3 regions of the Shewanella sp. ZOR0012 genome follow, and region 1 is predicted to be linked to each of the others. Evidence: riboswitches for the same ligand, from Rfam matches in the RefSeq annotation. Region 1 holds a riboswitch; each other region holds the start of a gene.
The links. Region 1 has a riboswitch for lysine ahead of L976_RS12565 (Na+/H+ antiporter NhaC family protein). Riboswitches for the same ligand answer to the same signal wherever they lie in the genome.
Positions count from the first base shown of each region.

Region 2: another riboswitch for lysine. It lies ahead of lysC (lysine-sensitive aspartokinase 3); the one in region 1 lies ahead of L976_RS12565 (Na+/H+ antiporter NhaC family protein).
Region 3: another riboswitch for lysine. It lies ahead of L976_RS15950 (Na+/H+ antiporter NhaC family protein); the one in region 1 lies ahead of L976_RS12565 (Na+/H+ antiporter NhaC family protein).

Region 1 is NZ_JTLE01000094.1:2,482,564-2,490,396, forward strand. It holds gene L976_RS12540 (amidohydrolase) at 1-379, opposite strand, end outside; gene L976_RS12545 (amidohydrolase family protein) at 379-3,453, opposite strand; gene L976_RS12550 (H-NS histone family protein) at 3,661-4,053, opposite strand; gene L976_RS12555 (electron transfer flavoprotein subunit beta/FixA family protein) at 4,363-5,112, shown strand; gene L976_RS12560 (electron transfer flavoprotein subunit alpha/FixB family protein) at 5,113-6,039, shown strand; lysine riboswitch at 6,135-6,331, shown strand; gene L976_RS12565 (Na+/H+ antiporter NhaC family protein) at 6,411-7,833, shown strand, end outside.
Region 2 is NZ_JTLE01000094.1:3,551,056-3,558,888, reverse strand. It holds gene L976_RS17190 (succinylglutamate desuccinylase/aspartoacylase family protein) at 1-83, opposite strand, end outside; gene lysC (lysine-sensitive aspartokinase 3) at 85-1,440, opposite strand; lysine riboswitch at 1,584-1,758, opposite strand; gene L976_RS17180 (DUF3293 domain-containing protein) at 2,002-2,436, opposite strand; gene arcA (two-component system response regulator ArcA) at 3,019-3,735, shown strand; gene L976_RS17170 (S9 family peptidase) at 4,049-6,340, opposite strand; gene L976_RS17165 (class 1 fructose-bisphosphatase) at 6,637-7,644, shown strand.
Region 3 is NZ_JTLE01000094.1:3,264,299-3,272,131, reverse strand. It holds gene L976_RS15955 (AIPR family protein) at 155-1,897, opposite strand; gene L976_RS15950 (Na+/H+ antiporter NhaC family protein) at 2,988-4,568, opposite strand; lysine riboswitch at 4,652-4,823, opposite strand; gene L976_RS15945 (dienelactone hydrolase family protein) at 4,964-5,926, opposite strand; gene L976_RS15940 (hypothetical protein) at 6,209-7,833, shown strand, end outside.

The DNA.
Region 1 (7,833 bases):
CCGTTGCTGCACTAATTTGCGGGTTAAAGTCACCGACTTCAGCGTTATCTACGGTCGGGCGAACCATCTCGATTTCCACTAAGCCAAGACTGGTATCCAGTGCAATAAGGCCTGGATATAAGTGTTTACCCGTGGCATCGATAACCTGTGCTTTACCATCAGCCCCGTTGACGTGTAACTGTGGTCCTAGCGCACTGATTTTGCCGTTTTCAATCAAGACATCGGTATTGGTTAAAACCCCTTGGCTGACCGTATGCACAGTGGCGTTTTTAATCAACACACCGTGAGTTTGTTTAGGCGTAGGGATGAGATCATGTGCCTGCACGGACAAGGTGATGGCCAGTGTCGACAGCAGCAAGGTCGTGGGTAAGTGCTTCATTATTTTGCTCCCTGATGATGTTGGCCCCAAGCCTGATAATGGGTATCGCAGTGCCATTGTGGCTCGTTAAGCGGTGTAACTTTTTCACCCGCCTTAGCGTTATCATCACTACTGAGAATTTTTTGGATAAGAGCGGCACGCTCAGCCACCACTTGCTGCTGGGCAAGCTGGTCTTGGTCGCGATCGAAGTAGCGTTTGCCTTCAACCCAAGCCTGGGTCACTTTGGCATAAATCGACAGCGGCTCGGCGTTCCAAAGCACAATATCGGCCATTTTGCCTGGGGTGAGTGAGCCAACATACTCATCGACTCTGAGCTGTTTCGCTGGGTTGATGGTCACCATATTCCAGGCATCTTCCTTTGACATACCGCAATACATCATTGACTTAGCTGCTTCTTGGTTGAGTCTGCGCTGCATTTCGTAGTCATCGGAATTGATACTCGTCAGCACACCTTGTTTTTGCATTAGGCACGCGTTTTGCGGGATCGCATCATAGACTTCGAATTTATAGGCCCACCAATCAGCAAAGGTCGAGGCGCCCGCACCATGGGCAGCCAGTTCACTGGCAACCTTGTAACCTTCAAGCACATGGGTAAAGGTTTGCACTTTAAAGTGGTAGGCTTCGGCTAAGCGCAGGAACATTAAGATTTCCGACTGTACATAAGAGTGAATATGCACATCGCGCTGTTGCTTAAGCACTTCGGCCACCGCCTGCAAGCGATAACTTGGGCGCGGTGCGAGGGTTTTCTTCTTCTCACTGCTGCGTAAATCATCATAATCCTTCAGCGCATTCTCATAGGCGAGTGCTGCATCGAAGGTTTCTTCAAATAAGGCTTTTACCCCCATGCGCGTCTGCGGGAAGCGCTGCACAAACTTTTCGCCCCAGTTACTCTGTTTAACGTTTTCGCCAAGGGCGAATTTGATACTGGCAGGTGCATTGGCAAACTTTAGCTGTTCTGCGCTTTCTCCCCACTTCATTTTTATTAACTGGGATTGGCCACCAATAGGATTAGCGCTGCCATGGAGTAATTGTGCGCTGGTCACGCCGCCCGCGAGTGCGCGATAGATGGAGACGTCTTCAGGATTAATCACATCGCCAATCCGCACTTCAGAGGTGACTGCGTCTGTGCCTTCGTTGGTGCCGCCGTTGATGGCAATATGGGAATGCTCATCGACAATACCCGCTGTTAAGTGCTTGCCCGTTGCATCGAGGACTTGATATCCAGAAGGCGTGTTGAGTTGCTGGCCGATTTTTTCAATCTTGCCATTGGCCATTAGCAGATCCGCATGTTCCAAGATACCTTGTTTATCTGAGGTCCACAGGGTGGCATTTTTAATATGGAGTTTCTCTGCTTTGGGCGCCTCACTTAAACCATAGGCGACGTTAGGGTAGGTAAGTTGACTCACTAAAGTTTGCGATGCATCGGCTTTAGGCGTGCTTACTTGCTCCGTCTTTGGCGGAGGCGTAAGGGTAATACCAGCAACATTGATGCTACGACTTTGGGCGTCGACCATCCGGCCTTGAATGCCGTCTTTGGCAAACCAGAGGGTAAAACGGCTGATCCCATGAATGCCCGCATCAGTTAAATTGACGTTAAAGCTGACGCGGCCATCGTTTTCAAGCTTGAGCTTGGTGAGTGGAATACTCTTCTCGCCACTGCTCAGATTTCCTTGCAAAGTGGTTTTGCCTGCTTTGTCTGCTTCTTCAAGGCTCAAATCTAAAGTTAAATTATTCAACGTCAGCTGATAGTCACCCAACATCTTGGCTTGTGAAAGTGAGCGGATGGCTTGTTCTTGTCCCTGTAGCCAGACACTGTAAATCTGTCCGTCTTTAAAAATATTGCCCTTAGTAATGACAAAGTCCGCCATATAGCCCGGGGCAAGTTTTCCGGTCAAGTCAGCGGTTCCTGCCATTTCAGCAGCTTGAGTGGTGAGGGCCGCGAGGGCTTTATCTTCGCTGAGTCCTTGCGCAATCGCTTGACGAAGGCGTGGCCAAAACGCCTCGGTCTTAATGCCAAATTGGGTAAACGCAAAGGGGATACCTGCATTTGCTACTGCGGCAGGGTTTGTGGGCGCGCGCTCCCATTGTCTGAGTTCTGCAAGGGAGACTTCGCGATCGGCATCATCGGTACCCACATCGGGTGCTTGTGGGTAATTAAGAGGGAGAATTAAAGGATAATTCAGAGCCTTTAATTCGTTGATCCGAGCATATTCTTGGCCACTTGCGAGTAAGTTGGCGGGCTGCTTATGTTCTTTGAGTAGGTTCGCTGCACGCAACAAATCGTTCAGATTTTTTGTTTCAAATACGATTGGTTTCTCGGCTAAGTTATCTAAACGTTCGAAGGCAATATTAAATTCAATTTGAGGTGTAGCTGAACTATTAACCGATTTGTGCTTATTTTGGTTATACCAGTTAGCATCAGCAAAGGTCTGTCTGATAAGCGCGATGCTACCCATGAGGGAATTGGGGTAGTCTTGTTCTGACGTACCTTTATCGAAGGCCATAAAAGGTTGGCTGCGCGCCCGATAAATTACCTCGTTGGCAGTTTTGTCCGCGAGTGAAAGACTGACACCCGTGCCTCGGAAAATACCATCGAGTTTACTACTTTGTACACTGGTAAAGCCGTTATTGATCCAATCTCGTGCGCGTTCTTTATTGGGGTAAATGTAATTAAACCATTCTTTTTCAGCGTGAATTGCACCATTTTCAGCATTCCCACCAATACGCTTAATATCATATACCGGACGAGTGAGCTGCAATTTGGGATATTCAAACTCGATAGCATAATCGGTAAAAGGATCGATAAAACCGGGATAAATAGTATAACCACTGAGATCGACTTTTAGTGCCGCCGCGGGGATATCACCTTGGTCAATAATGGCTTTGATCCGATTGTTTTCAACTAATAATGTGGCATTTGAGAGTCGTTTCCCCGGTGCAAGAATTAATTCTGCATTGGTCAATGCAGTTAACTTATTGACGGGAGTGATGGGATTGGCCTCGGCAAAAATGGGTTGAGATACAAAACTACTTATTATGCCGCAGCTTATTATTATCTTATTGTTTATCTGCATTTTTTATTCACTTAGACGGAGGGTGAATAAAGAGTAACCTAAAGTAGATGTAAATACTAAAGATGAATTGTAACGCAATTTAAGCATTTACTTGAATGACAATGGGCGGGGTGGGATAGGCATAAAAAAGCTCGCAGGGCGCGAGCTTTTTTATGCTACTCAATGATAATAGCGAATGGCTATTGTCATTACCATTACAGTATTGGATTAGATTAAGAAATCATCCATAGAACGGCCTTTATTGACTTCGTTCTTAAATACTGTTGGCATACGGCCTTGACCTGTCCACTGGATCACTTCGCCATCAACTTCAATTTGGTATTTCGCTGGACGAGGAGCGCGTTTCTTGCTCGAGGCTTTAACTGCAACACCACCTAAATCGTCGATTGATAAACCAACGGCTTCCATTTGTTGACGGATTTCTTCAATTTTTGCATTACGAGCAGCAATAGCTTGCTGTTCTTCTGCTTCCATTGACTCACGCTCAACTAAAATTTTATCTAGTTTAGCCGCTAAATCACGCAGTTCTTCAACGCTAAGATCTTTTACCGCAGCTTTAAAACGACGACCGTGAGTTAATATCTCTAAAAATTCGCTCATATCTATTTTCGTCCCACTCTATTTTTATTACAGGATAATGGTGAACAACAGCTAAATGATAGAAACTAATATTGCTCGAATCAAATAAAATTATGCAATAAACAAAAATTAAATATTATTTAATTTTTGAACTTTTTATATATGGCAAATAAGTGTTCAAAAATGTGGCCAATACGACAGTCTTAAAAATGCAAACAAGCGTTTGACTTTGGTTGACGTTAACGTTAACAGGACGTAAAGTGGCTCTATCCTGCATTGGTGATCACCAATGTTTTGTCCATGTACATGAAAGTGTAGGAAGGAAGCCCTATGAAAGTATTGGTGCCTGTTAAGCGCGTAGTTGATGCCAATGTGAAGGTCAGGGTAAAAGCTGACAACACCAGCGTTGATACCGCAAACCTCAAAATGGCGTTGAACCCTTTTTGTGAAATTGCAGTAGAAGAAGCGGTTCGTTTAAAAGAAGCGGGCAGTGCTACTGAAGTAGTGGTCGTGAGCATCGGCAATAAAGCCGTTCAAGAACAATTGCGTACCGCATTAGCATTAGGTGCTGATCGCGCGATTCACATTGATACTGAAGAAGAGTTAGCACCAGTATCAATTGCCAAATTACTTAAAGCCGTACAAGAAAAAGAACAAGCGCAATTAGTGCTGTTTGGTAAGCAATCCATTGATGGTGATAATAACCAAACGGGCCAAATGTTTGCTGCATTAACGGATATGCCGCAAGCGACCTTTGCTTCAGCAATTAAAGTTGAAGGTAATTCACTTCAAGTTGCTCGTGAGATAGATGGTGGTATGCAAACCTTAAATCTACCATTGCCAGCTGTGGTGACTGCGGATTTACGTTTGAATGAGCCACGTTATGCCTCATTACCTAATATCATGAAAGCCAAACGTAAGCCATTAGATGTGCTGACGGTAGCTGATTTAGGTGTGACGCTCAAAGCGCATCAAACGGTGATCAAGGTAACGCTGCCTGCTGAACGTAAGGCCGGTATTATGGTTGCGTCGGTAGCAGAGCTGGTTGAAAAGTTAAAGAATGAAGCGAAGGTGATCTAAATGGCCATTTTAGTATTAGCAGAACACGATAATGCGGCGCTGAAATTGGATACCGCTAAAGTTGTCACCGCAGCTCGTGCGATCGGCGGTGATGTACATGTATTGGTGGTGGGCCATCAATGTGGTGCAGTGGTGCAAGCTGCTCAAGCTCTACAAGGTGTCGCGCAAGTATTAGTCGCCGATAACAGTGCTTATGAAGCGCATTTAGCCGAAAACGTGGCTAAATTGCTGGTGGACTTAGCACCAAACTACAGCCATATTCTCGCAGCGGCATCGAGTGCGGGTAAAGACACGTTACCGCGTGTGGCAGCACTTTTAGATGTGGCGCAAATTTCGGAAGTGATTGGCGTGGTGAGTAGCGATACCTTTGTTCGCCCGATTTATGCGGGTAACGCGTTAGCGACAGTTCAAAGCCATGACGCTATCAAAGTGATGACAGTGCGTGCCAGTGCGTTCGATGCGGTGACACAGGGTAATAATGCTGCTGTGACTACCTTGGATAAAGTGTTTGAAGCCAAAGCTCAGTTTGTGTCTCAAGCGCTGACAGTTTCAGCACGTCCAGAGTTAGGAAATGCTGGCATTATCGTATCTGGTGGCCGTGGCATGGGCAGCGGTGAAAACTTCGGCATGTTAGAGCAACTGGCTGATAAGCTTGGTGCCGCAGTAGGTGCTTCGCGTGCGGCGGTTGACGCAGGCTTTGTTCCGAATGACTTGCAAGTCGGTCAAACCGGTAAAATTGTCGCACCTAATCTCTATATTGCAGTCGGTATTTCAGGCGCGATCCAACATTTAGCGGGAATGAAAGACGCTAAGGTGATTGTGGCTATCAACAAAGACCCTGAAGCGCCTATCTTCCAAGTTGCCGATTATGGCCTCGAAGCTGACCTGTTCGAAGCCGTTCCGCAGTTGATTGCAAGCTTGAGTTGATTTTATTTGTGAGCTAAGTCAAAGTAAGCGGCTTCGCGGTGGTAACTGCTTAGCCGCTTATGTTTTTATGAGCCTCACGCCCATGTATGGGCGTTCTTAGAAGTAGAGGCGCACCAAATATCAGTAGTGATCAGTAGGGTGATTCCGTTGATCGTTCACGAAAGGATTTGGTGCCGAAGTAGTTTGATTTATCACGATCAACTGCTGGGGTTGTGTCTAATAGGTACAACACTGCCATAGTATTTCCAGATACGGATATTAGGAATAGTTACTATGGAGCGCTACTGATAGGACAGGTGATCTTGGGTATCTATTGCCTTTTCCCACCAGTTCAGTCGCCCTCCATTCGTATTTTGACGAAGAAATAATCAATGACTGTAGTTAGTTATGCCGATTCGGCGCTTTCTTTGCTCCCGCCTGTGGTTGCAATTGTATTGGCGATTTTTACTCGCCGAGTGCTTCTTTCCCTCGGTTTAGGAATTGTGATTGGAGTATTATTGCTCAATCAATTTTCTCCTGTGGCCAGCGGTGAGTTTTTATTTAACAGTGTAAAAGGACTTTTTTGGTCGGAAGATGGCGTAAATTCTTGGAATTTATACATTCTCGGTTTCTTGATTGTATTGGGGATGATCACCGCTCTAATTACTGTGAGTGGTAGTGCTCGGGCATTTGCTGATTGGGCAAGGTTACATATTCGTAATAAGCGCGATGCGAAATTACTGACCATGTTTTTAGGCTGTGTTGTTTTTATTGACGATTATTTCAATAGCTTAGTCGTTGGGTCTGTCGCAAGGCCTGTTACCGACCGTTACCATATTTCCCGCGCTAAGTTAGCTTATTTATTAGATTCTACCGCAGCACCAGTTTGTGTCATTTCACCGGTATCAAGTTGGGGCGCTTATATTATTGCGTTAATTGGCGGAATATTAACAGCACATGGTTTTGCGGACTCTGGTCATTTGAGTGTATTTATTCAAATGATCCCTATGAATTTCTATGCAATTTTCTCTTTATTATTACTGCTTTGTGTGGCGTTTATGGGCTTAGATGTTGGCCCTATGCGTGAACATGAATTAAATGCCATGCGCGGTAATTTATACGATGAGACTAAAGGTTTACCGCCAGGTGCTAATGCTGATTTACCCGAAGCTGAAACAGGTAAAATCCTCGGGTTATTCCTACCTATCACAGTACTGGTATTTGCGACCCTGTATTTTATGATCGATAGCGGTGCTCAAGTATTAGCTAAAGAAGGCATTGAATTTAATATTATTTCTGCTTTCGAGAAAACCGATGTGAGTTCATCACTGTTCTTTGGTGCCCTGATTGGTTTAGCGGTTGCGCTGGTACTTAACTTAGTGCAAGGCGTTGAAAAATCAATGGTATTAAAAGGTGTAGTGCAGGGCGCTCGCTCTATGTTGCCTGCGATTTACATCTTGTTATTTGCTTGGACCATTGCAGGTGTGATCGGCCAGCTTGAAACCGGTAAGTTTATGGCTAGCCTAGCCACTGGGAATATTCCCTTTGCTTTCTTACCTGCATTAATGTTTGTGTTAGCGGGCCTGACTGCATTCTCTACAGGAACCAGTTGGGGTACGTTCGGGATTATGCTGCCGATTGCCGCCGATATGGCGATGGGCAGTCACACAGCCATGATGTTACCTATGCTGGCTTCGGTATTAGCGGGGGCGGTATTTGGTGATCATTGTTCACCGATTTCTGATACCACTATTTTGTCGTCGACGGGGGCCAGTTGCCATCATATCGACCACGTAGTGACGCAGCTTCCCTACG
Region 2 (7,833 bases), 1.1 Mb from region 1:
GGCTTAAAGTGATAAATCGGCAGCGTCAGAGCCTGCCCTGCGGCAAGCTCCCCAATTTGCAGAGACGATGTTGTCGGCAACATACTAAACGCCTTCAAACAAATTTTCGTGCAACGCTTTAACCACTTGTGCCGCTTCGGATTCGGCCACTAACACACACAAGTTATGCGGACTGGCACCTTGGCAGATCATGCGCACATTGTGGGGTTCGAGCACTTCAAACACGCGGCGACAAATACCCGCAGTCGTAGCGATGCGATTACCGATAATCGCCACTAGGGCTAAACCATCCTCCACACGCACGCGGCAATGTTGCGATAATTCTTGCAGTAACGCTTCACTTAATAAACCTTGCCCGCTTGAATCGGAGCCGGTTTTATCTAAGGTCAGGGATACGTTAACTTCGGAGGTGGTGATCAAATCCACACTGATCTTGTGTCTTGCCAATGTGGCAAAGGTTTCCGCCAAGAAGCCCTGCGCATGCAGCATTTGTAGGCTGTGCAGATTGAGTAGCGTCTGGTCGCGGCGCAGCGCCACCGCGCGGAACACGGGTGCATCTTCAACCTGATGGCGGATCCAAGTGCCACCCTTTTCAGGCTCCTTGCTTGAACCGACAAACACTTGAATTTGTTGGCGCACGGCCGGAAGAATCGTCGCAGGATGTAATACTTTAGCGCCAAAGGTCGCCATTTCGGCGGCTTCGTTAAAGCTGATTTCGGCAATCGGATGGGCATTTGGCGCGAGGCGCGGATCGGTCGTATAAATCCCGGCCACATCGGTCCAAATCTCAACCGCTGAGGCTTTTAACGCTTCGGCTAACAGTGCCGCAGAATAGTCGCTACCGCCACGGCCGAGAGTTGTGGTTTGCCCCGCTTCATCGGAGCCAATAAAACCTTGAGTCACAATCACTTGCTCAGATAACAGCGGCAGTAAATGCTCACTCGATAGCAAAGCAATTTGCTCAACCTGTGGCTCGGCGCGGCCAAAATGGCTGTCGGTGCGCAACACACGGCGCACATCGAAGGCACTTGAGTTGGCGCCTTTTTCGCGCAATACCGCCGCAAATAATGCCGACGAACACTGCTCGCCAAGGGACAATAACTCATCCATGGTGGCCTTACTGCGCTGGGACGCCAGCGCTTCGCTTAATACCGCCATACGGCTTAACAGCTTATCTAATGCGGCAGCAACATCGTTAGGGCGACCGAGTTTATCTAAGATAGCGTATTGAATCTGCGCAATTTGCTTTAATCGTTGTAAGCGACCATCGTCGTTTATTGACTCTTGGGTCAGTTCAACCAACAGGTTCGTCACGCCACTGGAGGCGCTAACCACCACTAAACGGCAATCGGGATTGCCCAGTACGATATCGGCGCAGCGATTCATTGCACCGTAATCGGCGACTGAAGTACCACCAAATTTTGCGACAACAAGAGACATTAGCGCACCTCCGCAGAAGCAGAAGACACGGCACAAACTAGGATAAGATATTGATTAACTAACATGATTACGCTCCGAACTAACTTCGTTCGAAGAGCCTGGTGCTCAATGATACGCACCCCAATAGAAGGGAAACAGCAATCGTCACCAGAAGCTCTCCACCAATTACAGGTGACAATCGTTAGGATTCAGCCTAAGCGACCGACATAAACATGCAGCAACCATATCTATGCCTCGGCGTTAATCTCCCTCATCAATCATCGCTGGAGTTTGTGCTCCTCTGACTGACTACCTAGTTAACGCTCCTCTTCTGTTCCTTTCCGCCGGAAAGGGACGAAAAAAGTAGCAATAAACCCCTAATGAAGTCAATGCTAATTTCACACACTATATACAAATTCAATAAACGCATTTAAAAACAATGGGAATTTAAAACGTTTGCGACTTATGCCAAACGAGAATAGGGAAAAATCAATCAGATCTAGCAAAGAAGAAAAACAAACTAGCCTTGCCGTGAGATCAGCAAAGCTTAGCCAGAGGAGCGATTAAAAGCGTCAATCGCGGTTAGGTGACCAAGTCCGGTAGCTCATAAACCAAACGCACATAGTCGTTAAATCGACCTAAACACACCTCTGTTTGCCCGGCTAATGTACAAGGCACTAAACTCACCTCGCCCTGTTCCACCATGTAGATAGCGTATTGATTAAACTTTTTCCCCAACTGCAAGGCCATGCTGCGATCAATAAACACGGCCCAGCTCTTCTCCATATGGGATAAATCTGGCGATGCCCCAATCAGTGCACGATAGGGACTGCCTAATAATTCAATTTCACGTAGAAGTTGGCGGTCGAGTAATCGGTTTTGGCTGGGAGTAAGGAGGGTTGAAGCGGGATTATGGGCGGTAATTACAGCAAAGGAAAAATCACAGGATAATGCTTGAGTAAGCAAAAACAACGGCGTTTGATAATGCTGCCACAAATCTTGAGTCATGTTGTCCATTGGTAGTCTAGTCGAAAAATGAACCCGCGCTAGTTTAACAGAGAGCCTAAAAAATCCAAAGAGGCGTGAACTGGCTCACAAGAATTAAAAATACATTAGTTATACTAATCAATGACTAAAGTAAATATCATGGTAAATCAGCGTCTCAGCCTGAAATTTGTTAACATTTCATTTGTTAACAAATGCCTAAAACGAGTACAATGTCGTCATTGGCCAGTTAAGCAGATAACATTAAGTTTGCTTAATCTTGACAAGGGTTTGTTAGATTCCTCTGCGAAATCACCTTATGCTGGCCAGACATCTTTTAAAATGTGTTCTACATTTGATTTATCATTTAAACATTTTAAAAAAAACAATAGTTAAGGAACTATTTTTAACTATTGCTTATCGAAGTTGATACTGGTTACGTTTTATCGTATTACACTTTAAACGTTCACTTATATACATCCTGACGTGTAGCCGTGAAGATCTTCCCTTTGAAGCACAGAGCAGTAAGTGGAAGTATCAACATTTTATGAATATAAGAATCCGATGTAAGTGATTCTTATGGTTAGAATATTGGTTAAAATTTAGGTACTTAATATGCAAAATCCGCACATTCTGATCGTTGAAGATGAAGCCGTTACCCGTAACACGCTAAGAAGTATTTTCGAGGCAGAAGGGTATGTGGTAACTGAGGCCAATGATGGCGCAGAAATGCATAAGGCTATGCAGGAAAACAAAATTAACCTCGTGGTTATGGACATTAACCTACCAGGTAAAAACGGTCTGTTGTTGGCACGTGAATTACGTGAAATCAACAACATCGGTCTGATCTTCTTAACAGGCCGTGACAACGAAGTCGACAAAATCCTTGGACTTGAAATTGGCGCGGACGATTATATTACCAAGCCGTTCAACCCTCGTGAATTGACGATTCGTGCTCGCAACCTTCTGACTCGTGTTAATAGCGCAGGCAATGAAGTCGAAGAAAAGAGCTCTGTAGAATACTATCGTTTTAACGATTGGAGCCTAGAGATCAACAGCCGTTCTCTCGTCAGCCCACAAGGTGAATCTTACAAACTGCCACGTAGCGAATTCCGCGCTATGCTGCACTTTGTTGAAAACCCAGGCAAAATCTTAACTCGTGCCGATCTACTGATGAAGATGACTGGCCGTGAGTTAAAGCCACACGACCGTACTGTTGACGTGACAATCCGTCGTATTCGTAAGCACTTCGAAAGCTTGCCAGATACGCCAGAAATCATCGCTACCATTCACGGTGAAGGCTACCGTTTCTGCGGTAACTTAGAAGACTAATCTTCAACTTACCGTTTGAACGCCATAAAAAACCAGATCCCAGGATCTGGTTTTTTTATCTCTGCAAAATAGGTTTTAGCTGTACGAAATAAAGCAAACTGGAAATCCAAATTACAACTCAGTGAACTGGAATATTGAGCGCCAGATAAGTATTGAGTGTGTTGTGATTAAACTAAGCAGCGTACTGTTAAATAAATAGGCTTAACTCAGAATCATACAAAATAAAAAAGAGTGAGGACGTTACCCCACTCTTTTAAAAAACGCCACTCTGACATAAATACCAGTCTGATATAAATGCCAACCTAATGCTGAGTTATTTGCCGCTTTTAAGCTGTCTATCGAGGAAATCCGCCAGCGAGCGGTATAAGTGATTACGCACTTTCTCACCGCGCATCGAATGCTTAGACCCAGGATAATCAATCATCTGGAACAGTTTACCTTCGTCCTGCAACGCCTTATACACGCGAGTACTGTTTTCAAACAACACGTTATCGTCGGCCATGCCGTGGTACATCAACAGCCCCGACTGGTAGTTTTTCACATAGGGGAACACGCTACTGGCTTCGTAACCCTGCTCATTATTCGCGGGATGAGCAAGATAACGCTCGGTGTAGTGAGTGTCGTACAAGCGCCAATCGGTGACGGGCGCGCCCGAAATCGCCGCCTTAAAGTAATCCGGCGCCTTAAATAAACTCATCAAGGCCATATAACCGCCGTAGCTGTGGCCATAAATCGCCACGTTGTTGCTATCGACAAAGGGCAAGCTGCGCAGATAATCGACGCCAACCTTTTGATCGTTCACCTCCGCTTCGCCCAAGTGACGATAAATCACTTGCTCAAACTGAGTGCCTCTGTGGGCACTGCCACGGTTATCCAGTTGAAATACCACATAACCTTGCTGCACTAAGTATTGGGTAAAGTAATCCTGCTCACTCCAGCTATTCGTCACTAATTGCGCATGCGGGCCGCCATATACGCGCACCACCACGGGGTACTTTTTGTTCGCATCGAAGGGCACAGGTTTAAAGAGACGCGTTTGCAAGATTTGCCCATCTTCGGCTTTAAGCTCTTTAAACTCAGGCTGTTGCCAAAGTCCAGCATAGTCATACAGAGGATGGCCGGCTTTGACTTGGTTTTGCTCGACCCACGCCAGATGTTGGCCCTTATCACCGTGTAAACTGATCTGTGGTGGCTGAGATAAACTATTGAAATAATCCAGATACACGCTTTGATTATCGGCAAATACCGGATCGTGCATCCCCGCCTCGCGGCTCACACGCTCAACCTTGCCGCCCGCTAACGGCACTCGATAGAGATGCTTTTCGATGGGGGTATCTTTACGGCCGGTGAAATACACCCAGCCTGCGGTTTCATCGATATATTCCAGCTCATCGACTGCCCAATTACCCTTGGTCAGTTGTGTCTTCAGCTTACCTTTTAGGTCAAACAAATACAGATGATTAAAGCCGTCACGCTCCGATGCCCAAATAAAGGCCGACTGTTGCTTTAAGAAGTGCAGGTCATTGTTAAGATTCACCCAAGCATCGCTACGCTCTTTGACTAAGGTTTTCGGCTTGGTCAGCGATTCTAGCGCCACCAGTTGCAGGTCTAATTTTTGTTGATCGCGGCTCTGCCACTGGAAGGATAAATGCTTGCTATCCGGCAACCAATCGACGCGAGGCAGGTAAATATCCTTATTTTTATCATCGCTTAAGGTGACCCAATTGATGCCTTTATTATTAAGGGTCACAACGCCCAGTTGGATCTCGACATTGTTTTTGCCCGCCGCCGGATAACGCTGCTCGGTAAGCTTAATGCCATCGGCATAGATTTCATTGCGGGTGACTAACTCAACGCCCGACTCATCGATACGGGTAAAGGCGATGGCCGACTCATCGGGCGCCCACCAGTAACCCGTCATGCGGCTCATTTCTTCCTGCGCCACAAATTCCGCCATGGCATTTTTAATCGCGCCGCCACCGTCAGTGGTCATGGCCTCAAGCTTTTTAGTCGCTAAATTGAGCACATACAAATTTTGATCCCGCACGAAGGATACAAAGTTACCCTTGGGCGATAGGCGCGCATCGGTGGCAAAGCCCTCGCCTATCGGCAGTTGGCTAACGCTGTTATCCGCTAAGGAGAAGTAATACAGATTACCCGAGGCAGGGATCAACAGCGCCTTGCTATCGTCCGCCCAGAAATATTCCATAATGCCGTCGCCATAAATACGTTGGCGCTCGCGGCGGGCCTTTTCTTCATCGGACAGTTCATTGCTCGCCAACTTATCGGCATTCAGCAACAGGCTAGATTCGCCCGTCTTCACATCCATTTGCCAGAGATCGTAAAAGTTCTGGTTGTCTTTACGTCCAGCCAGATAAGTCACCCTTTGACCATCGGGGGATAATTTTAATCCACGGGGACTCGTACCCGCCAAGGCAGGAGACGCATTCATGCGCTCGATAGTCAGCGGCGTTGTGCCGCCCTCAAGCGCATAGGCGGGGGTAAATATCGCGCTAGAAACCATGGCCAGTTGACTCGCTATCAGTAGGGATGAGGCGCCCAATGTCACCGAGCGCAGGGAAGAAGCTAACCCATTTTTAGTCATTATTATTCCTTGGAAGCATATTCGCCCTTGATGGACGATGAAAAACTGCCGCCATTGTGCCAAGGCACAGCCTAAATAAAAAGCGCAGGCAATATACAGATACAAATTAGCAGGCAAACTCCAGCGGTTAGCTCAATTTTCAAGATAACTAACATCGCCTTGCGATAACAGATAACGGTAACAACCTAAATTGCGTAAAACCCACAGCAACATCGCTGAAATTGTCGACTAACTGAGTTATTATTCGCGGCAAATAATGAAATTGACCTCAATGTTGAACCCCTAAAGGACCTAACATGCAGACTCTTGCCCAGCACTTAACCTCAAAGGCAGTGAACGAATCCCTCGCGCAACTGATTTTGACCTTAGCCGACACCTCCAAAGCCATCAGCCATGCCGTGCGCCACGGTGCCTTAGCCGGTGTGTTAGGCGCGACCGAACAAGAAAACGTCCAAGGTGAAACCCAGAAAAAACTGGATATCATCACCAACGATATGCTCAAAGATGCATTAAAAGCCGACGGAACAGTGCGCGGCCTCGCCTCTGAGGAAGAAGATCATGTGGTTGAAGTCAGCGCCAATGGTCAATATCTGGTATGTTTCGACCCTCTAGATGGTTCATCGAATATCGATATCAACTCACTTGTCGGTACAATTTTCTCCGTATTGCCAGCAACAAAAGGGCCCGCACCACAGGGTGAGTTAACCGAGGCGAGCTTCCTACAATCTGGCCGCAATCAGTTAGCCGCAGGTTATGTGCTCTACGGCCCATCAACCATGCTCGCGCTCACCACAGGCCAAGGCGTGCAACTCTTTACCCTGCACCCAGAAACCAACGAATTTTTACTGACCAACGCGGCCATGAGCATCAGCCCAGACACCCAAGAGTTCGCCATTAACATGTCGAACCAACGTTTTTGGGAAGCGCCAATGCAGACCTACATCGCCGATTTACTGCTAGGCAAAATTGGCCCTCGCGAAAAATCCTTCAACATGCGCTGGATTGCCGCCATGGTCGGTGACGTGCACCGCGTACTTTCTCGCGGCGGTATCTTTACTTACCCAACCGACAATAAAGATCCTAAAAAGCCATACAAACTGCGTTTAATGTACGAAGCCAACCCAATGGCCTTGTTAGTCGAGCAAGCTGGCGGTAAAGCCTCTACCGGTTATGAAACCATTTTGGATATTCAACCAACGCAAATTCACCAACGCGTTGCGGTTATCCTCGGTAGCGCCAATGAAGTGGACGCTTGCCTAAGCTACCATGGTTTAGATTACAGTGAAGAACCAAGTCTAGACTAAGCCGAATCGCTTAGATTTTGATTTTTATGATAAAAGCCACTAACCACAGTGGCTTTTTTATTGTCGCGGAATGCGACATTTGGGTTTTATGCGGCTTCACCGCTGGAGTCATTGCGGCCTAACGGCCGAGAAGTTTAACGTCGTGGGGCTTCAACCCTCTGCCTGATATTCGTGCTGTTTAGCACAATG
Region 3 (7,833 bases), 780 kb from region 1:
TTCTGCGCATTATTAACAATGGGTGTCCCATTAAATTCCTATTCGGGACAGCTATTTAGCCATGCAAAGCAAACCGAGTAATCTTTACTACCAATTTTAGAATTTAACAATGGGTGTCCAATTAAACCCGCATATAAGTGGATATCAATTTAAGTTATTTCTTTCTTAAATATTCTTCAGCTTTCAATTTCAGATCAGATGTAAATTTTGAACGTTTTATTTGATCATTTGTCACCGCAGGAGAAATCATATCTATAATAGAAAAACACTTTTTAAAAATATCAGTATATTGCCTATCGCTTGAATTTAGCTTTTGAATAACCTTATCTGCATATTTATTAGCTTTTGAAGCATTAGGGTGAATCACTTCAACTTTACTGTGAGCCACCCACATAAATAGAGTGATAATATGCCACTTATATTTACTATATAAATGTGCATTTTCTTTTCGGCCATTTGCCAAAGTATTAAACTTATACAATATAAGAGCACATAGATAATATAAAGCTTCAGAGTCATCATCTTTGAAAAACTTATCCCCCATCATGATAAACAAGTTTTTTACATAACGAGATGCTGTATGAGGCTCATTTAATATACCTGCAGCATAAGCTCGACCTAACTCCCTAACATCAAATATTTGTGTTGCGTAGCAATTTTTATCTCGATATTCATTCTCTCTCCTTTCGAAATATATTTGATTATGCGTCTCGCTATTTTTAGAATTTTGTGAGTCAAAATAGTGCTGAACTAACCTTGCTTTTTCTTTCAAACCATGAAATCTTTCCTGTGATATATTAGTTTGACTGTTAGTTGCAGATATTATATCTGACGATATTTGATTATCTGGAGACTCAATAAAACGAACAACAACATTTACTGTTTCATCCAAACTTTCAATTTCCTGATATAAAGTATTGCTAGTTTGACAACCGTTAATAATTTGATAATTAACTAAATCAAACTCTTTAGAGTTAGCAGTTAATGTTAATTGAGGTGCTACGATTGTAATTCCGTTATTCAACACCGAAAACAAATGCCTTTTCTCTTTAGACCTCAACGTTAATGAGATGTTAGTGTTCACTGAATTCTCATCTCCGAGAAATGCTCTAACGTTTTCTTCAAAGACACCATGTTTCAAATTACGTTCTTGATCAAGCAATAAAGACTCAACAAAAACCTTACCATTTACAACAGCAATATATGATTGTGGAACATCTCGATTTGCAGGAATACCGCAATACTCAACAACCTTCACCTTTGCTTCATTTTTCTCGTTTACGCTTTTCCAACTACCAAGTAATTCTTTTCTCCCAAACGGTGTTACAAATACATCATTAAATAGCTCGCTTCCCTCAACTGTATCTTTCAAAACTAGAAATGAAGCTTCAAGCTCACGTTCCTTAGAATAATTACCACTAGTACAATAATATATATAACAATTTGGGCGACTATTAGTAACTTTCTTCAAATTTTTAATGACCACATTTATAATTGAAAGAACCTCATTATTATAATCACCTTGAGGTAATTTGGGTTTTAAAGTGAGAAAATCCTGTAAGCCTAATGCAAAAGATGACACATCTTTTTTTGAAAAATACTCTCCAGATTTAACCTGAGTAAATAATATTTCAACATTTATATTTTTCCGATGAGTTTCAAATGCAGACTTAGCATCATCGACGGTTAAGATTAACTCCCCATCAATGACTACTGCTGCACCATCTATCGATGCGTCATCTCCAGCAGTAGTAACATCTAAAGGATTAAACCGTCCAAAATATATCAATGATAAAACACAATAATTACAAAAAACTTCAAACTTCTTTGATTCGCCTTCATTTAACTGATATCTTTCAGACAAATCATCTACATAACTTTCTAAAATTGGATGCATAATTCCCTCATAAAAATATTTAAAATACATGAATATTTAATTTACAAAATATTTAAAAGTAAAAATTGCTTCTTTAAGACCAACCAATAACACCATAACTTAATGAGTAAATCAGTTCTAGATGTTGCCACAAGCATCCAAAAAATCGGACAGGCAGTTTTTATGCCTTAACAATCGACCAATAACACCTGAGCCTAAGGAATACACTATCCCCCTCGGAAAAAGATCGGACAGGCACATTTTTATGCCTTAAAAATCGACCAATAACACCTGAGCCGAAGGAGTACACCATCCCCTCGGAGTTGCCGCAGGGCGAATAGACAAATTGCGTGAGTCTCGCCATGGAGGGCGAGCTAGCTTTCGCAGGTGCAGGGACGCATCCTTCGGAAGCGATAGCAAATTTGCCAATGAGCACAAGGGGCTTTCAACTCCGTTAGGGGCGGCAAGGGAGATCCAAGAGGGAATTGCTGTTGATCCCCTCTTGGTCGGGTGTGGGTTGAATACCCACGACCTTGATTCACCTCGGCCGAAAGGCCGCTAAATAACCAGTTCACTACTTTGTGAACCGACAAAAATCTTTCCATGGCTACCGCACTTGGCTAACACCGATTAGCCAAGGGATTGCACTGCTGTAATGCTTTTATAGAATCTAGCATCTAGCATCTAGCATCTAGCATCTAGCATCTAGCATCTACCATCTAGCATCTAGCATCTAGCATCTAGCATCTAGCATCTAGCATCTAGCATCTAGCACCTAGCACCTAGCACCTAGCACCTAGCACCTAGCACCTAGCACCTAGAACCTAGAACCTAGCACCTAGAGTCTTATCGCATATTGTTCAGGAGGTGTTCTTGCGAAATAAAGATACATCTTCCTGATGCAAGTGAACTGAATCGAGGTCACGATTAAGTTTCATCCTTGTTAAAAACCTAAGATAACGTTGTGTTTAACATCTGTCTACCACTTTCACATTACAAATTAGATAGTTAAGTGATGACTTAAGTTTGCTTGAATGGATGCAGGCTTACTCAAGCCCACAAAAAAGCAAGGGGCCCGTGGGCCCCTTGGTTGATAGCGTGTAAAAGTGCCTTATGCCGTAGCTAACAAAGGCTGATTTTTCGTTTTACGCAGATGATAAGCAGTGAAGAGCACAAACCACAGGGCGCTTACGGCGAATCCAGCTAAGGTTGAATGCATAATCCCCATGGCCAAATAGCCTAAGGTGGCGCCAAAGGCGATGGCTAACGCATAGGGTAGCTGGGTCATCACATGGTCAATATGGTGGCAACCTGCCCCCGTGGCCGACAAAATACTGGTGCTGGAAATCGGCGAGCTATGATCGCCAAACACTGAGCCCGCAAGCACTGCGGCAAGCATTGGCAGCATTAACGCGATATCGCTGGCTGCGGCCATGTCGCCGGCCAGTGGCAACATAATACCAAAGGTACCCCAACTGGTTCCGGTGGCAAATGCCATGGCGCAGGACAACACAAACACCACCGCAGGCAACACTTCCATTGGCAAATTACCGTTGGCGAGGGAGGCCAGATATTTGCCTGTCTCAACATCGCGAACAACCGCACCAATCGCCCAGGCAAACAGCAAAATATTAATGGCGGGTAGCATGGCCATCACGCCTTGCGGGGCGGCTTTAAGCCAGTTTTTTGCACCCAATTTTAACCGCAGCGCAAGCACAATTGACACCGCCAAGCTGCACAGCGCGCCATACACTAGCGAGGAGCCCACATTGGTGTTTTCAAAGGAGCCAAGTACGCTAAATGGCAGCCCTTTTTCATCCAATACAGCAGCTCCGGAGGAGATCATAAAATACACGGTCGCGCCGGTGAGGGTTAGGATCGGCAATACCATATCGATCATGCCACCGTTACTTTCTTCAGGGCTTTCCATATCTAAGCCGATTGGACGAGGCTTAGTCGGATCCCAAAGCTTCCCTTCCAGCGCCCATGCTTCATGTTTACGCATTGGGCCGATATCCATTTGAAAGATAATCACCACCAGCACCATCAACAGGGTAAACACGGCATACAGATTCATTGGGATCATCTCAACAAAGGCTGAGATTGGGCTTTGCTCACTAATGCCGTGGGCGGCCATAATGCCACCGATAAGCGCGATAATATAAGCGCCCCAAGAAGAGATGGGCATCAATACGCACACGGGCGCAGCGGTGGAATCTAAAAGATAAGCCAGTTTGGCGCGGGAGATTTGAAAGCGATCGGTCACCGGACGGCAAATAGCGCCAACCGACAAACTATGAAAAAAGTCGTCAATAAAAAACGCAAACACCATCACCCCAGTTAAGCCTTTTGCGCCGCGACGGGTCTTAGCGCGCTTAGCTGCCCACTCGGCAAAGGCGCGGGTGGCGCCAGAAACCGTCATCAGACTAATGAGTCCACCAAGCAGCAACATAAACAGCAACATATTGATATTGTCGCGATTAAGTGCGCCATCGACCCAAAAAATCTTCAGCACGGTATTGAACATATAGTGCAGTGAATCAAGGGGAGAAAACTGATTGAGTAACAAACTGCCGGCCACAATCCCTACGCCAAGGGATAACAGTACGCGACGTGTGATGATCGCCAAGGCGACGGCTAACAAAGGGGGAAGTACTGACCAACCTGAGTCAGCAAAATGACTAATGTCCATGATCTCTTTTCACCAAAAAACGGGTGGAGATCTACCGAGAGGATAAAGAAACAAAACCTATAGGGAGGTATTACTCCTCAGCCCCTTCAGGTAGCGCTCCATAGTGGATGACTATGGCAGTCTTGCACCTATTTGATGCAAAACCAGCAGCTCGGTTTGATGACCTGGCTACTTCGGCGCTGACTCCTTTCCTTGTACATCTGCGGCATCACCCTCCGCACAAGTAGTCATAGGCAGCGCGCCTCTACTTAAAGGTATTCGAGCGGGCATTCTAGCGAGATGGGAACCGATAGCAAGTATTTTGATCCCACTCGCGTATAAAACAACGAATCACCTACAAGTTGGCAACGCAAGAAACATCAGCCCATCAAGCGTTGCAATAGCGCCAAATGGACTTATACGAGTAAATGTTTACCAAAAAAATCTAAGGTTCTTGTCCATGCGAGCTCAGCCGTTTGCTCATCATAACGGGCGGTGGAATCGTTATGGAAACCATGATTCACATTCGGGTAAAGATAAGCGACGTAATCGGCTTTATTAGCCTTTAGCTGGGCTTCATACTCGGCCCATGTATCGTTAATCCGTTGATCTAAAGCGGCAAATTGCAACATCAACGGGCCTTTCACTCGGCTGCGCAGCTCAGTTGCTGCGGGTGTGCCATAAAAAGGCACGCCTGCCGCAAGCTCGTCCGGCATGGTTGCGGCAAGCATATTGACGATATAGCCACCAAAGCAGAAACCGACGGCGCCGAGTTTGCCATTACTCTGCGGGTGCGACTTTAAAAAGCGCGCGGCGGCGATAAAATCCTGCTCGATTTTGGCCCTATCGAGGCTCGCTTGCATGGTGCGGCCCGCATCATCATCACCGGGATAACCACCAAGGCTATAAAGCGCATCGGGGGCAAAGGCTATATAGCCCTTGGCCGCTAAGCGGCGAGCCACATCTTCGATATAGGGATTAAGGCCACGGTTTTCGTGTACCACTAACACCACGGGCGCTTTTTTAGTGGGATCTAAGGTCTTAGGATCGCCAGCCTTTTGGCCTGGGATCAGCAACGCGTTTGGCAAGACTAAATAACCGCGACCTTCACCATAACCATCGGGGGATGGAAATTTCACATAACTGGCTTGAATGCTGGGATCGTTAAAGGAGACTTGCTCGGCTAAGGCGTAATTAGGCATTAGTGCGCCCGTCAGCGTGGTCATGGTAAAACCCAGTGCCACTAGGCCCGCAAGGCGAGCCATAAACTCACGGCGGTCGATAATGCCGTGGGCATATTCGTCATACCAGTCAAAGGCTTCCTGAGGAATGACAGGGAAAGGTGGTGTGGTTAGTTCTGGCTTATGATCTGGGCTCATCGTTCTTTCTCCATTAAACAAGCTAACCACTGGTTTATATTCCCTAGCTTGTGAGTTATCTAGCGGCCTTACCAAGAGTAAAGGATGAGAGCTTGTCAGGGCAATTAGCTTTATGCCGCCCATTTAATAATTCTCCACTCATCAATAGCCAATTTATGGTTGATCATGCGCCCAAATTGGCGTGAGCTTTTTATTCCCTAGGGGCATTTTTGTGTATAATGTCGCCAAACAACATATTAATATCATTACATTTCAATAACATAAGTTACTAATGGAGTTCAAATGGCTATAGGGATATGCAGGGTACTTTGTACCACTGTCACGCTCACGCTTGGGTTAACGGCTTGCGATAATCAGGTTTCTGATAAGTCAGCAAGTATTCCCGCTTCGCGCGAGTATCAGATTATTTCTACTTCACACCTCAACGATAGTTTCGAAACTCGTAAAGTGTTGCAGGCACGATTGCTGCTGGATTACCAGTTACAAGATACAGAAGGTAAGACGGCCAGCTTAACCACACCACTAACCCATAATGCCCGCTTTTTTATCCAACCTAACCTGCTGCAAATTAGCGATTATGGCATGCCGATCCCAGTGAGTAATATCGACCCAAAAGCCAAATCCAATGAAATCGCTCAGTTGGTTAAAGATGGCTTTAATGTGGAATTTAACAATGGTGAAGTCCGCCAATTAACCCCCATTGCCAAGATGGATCAAAAAGATATCAAGGAGTTATTTGAGCGCTGGCAAAATCTTAATAACTTGTTTAAACAAGCCCCAACCTTGCCTGTGGCGCTTGAGCCTCGCGTCGGTTACAGCACAAGCGCCCCCATGGATGGGCGCTTAACTTGGACGGTTGAGCAGGTCAGTGAAGATAAATTAATCGCCGTGTTACAAGGTGAAAAAGGCAAGTATAAGGCCTATGGCAAGTTCGAAGTTAACCGCAAAACCGGTTGGTTAGAGAGCATGGCGTTTTTTCAACGGGAAGAGCGCCAAGGCAGCACTTTCACCCACCGCACAGTGATGGCGCCTAAGGATAGGCCGTATATCATGAGCACGCTTTGGCATGCCGATGATAGATTTGATGCTGAGCGCGATAGGGATGATCGGCAAAAGGAGCTATACCGCATTAGCGAGGTACCGCAGGAGTATCGCCCCAATAATGAGGCATTTATAAAATCCTTATTACCTGATCAACAAGGTATTTTAGATAATGTTGGCCCTTGGGGTACTGATACCCCTGAAGATCTGCAATTGCGCTTTGTCCACAATATGAGCCCGCAATATGTGGAAGCCGATGTACGTTATGAGGACTTAAGCGCCTTTGATGCTAACGGTAAACCGATTGATATTCACTTCTGGCAGCACGGTAGAGGTTGGGCGAGGAATTATAATCCCTCGATTGAATCTGCAACCGATATTATTGCGACGGGGTGGGATAACACTGCGAATAAACTCAAGCAGATAGACCATATTAATGCCAAGCTAACGCTTATCCCACAGACGAATAAGATCGTCGAAAAGTCGTGGGATGAATTGCTGGCAACACCTTACACCTTTGGCGATGCCAACCTAACAATCCAGGTGCTCGATGCCGAGGCGAAACTGTTTAAAGTCATATCAAAGCAGAGTGATGATCAGAGTATTAATCTGCCTTTCCAACAGTTTAAAGGCATGATCGCAGAGGCCCGTCGCGAAGGTAATTATCCCTCCTGGTTAACGGCGACCGAAAAGGAACTGCTAGAACAATTAATTGGGGCCGATGAGCCACATCACCTCACCAGCAACGCACTGTTGCTCAAGCTCGATGAGACCCCAAAAACCGTGGTGTTAATCGAGAAACAACCCCAGCCGGAGTTGACTCAAACCAAGACGATTCGCTTTGTACAATTTACCGAGTACAACAA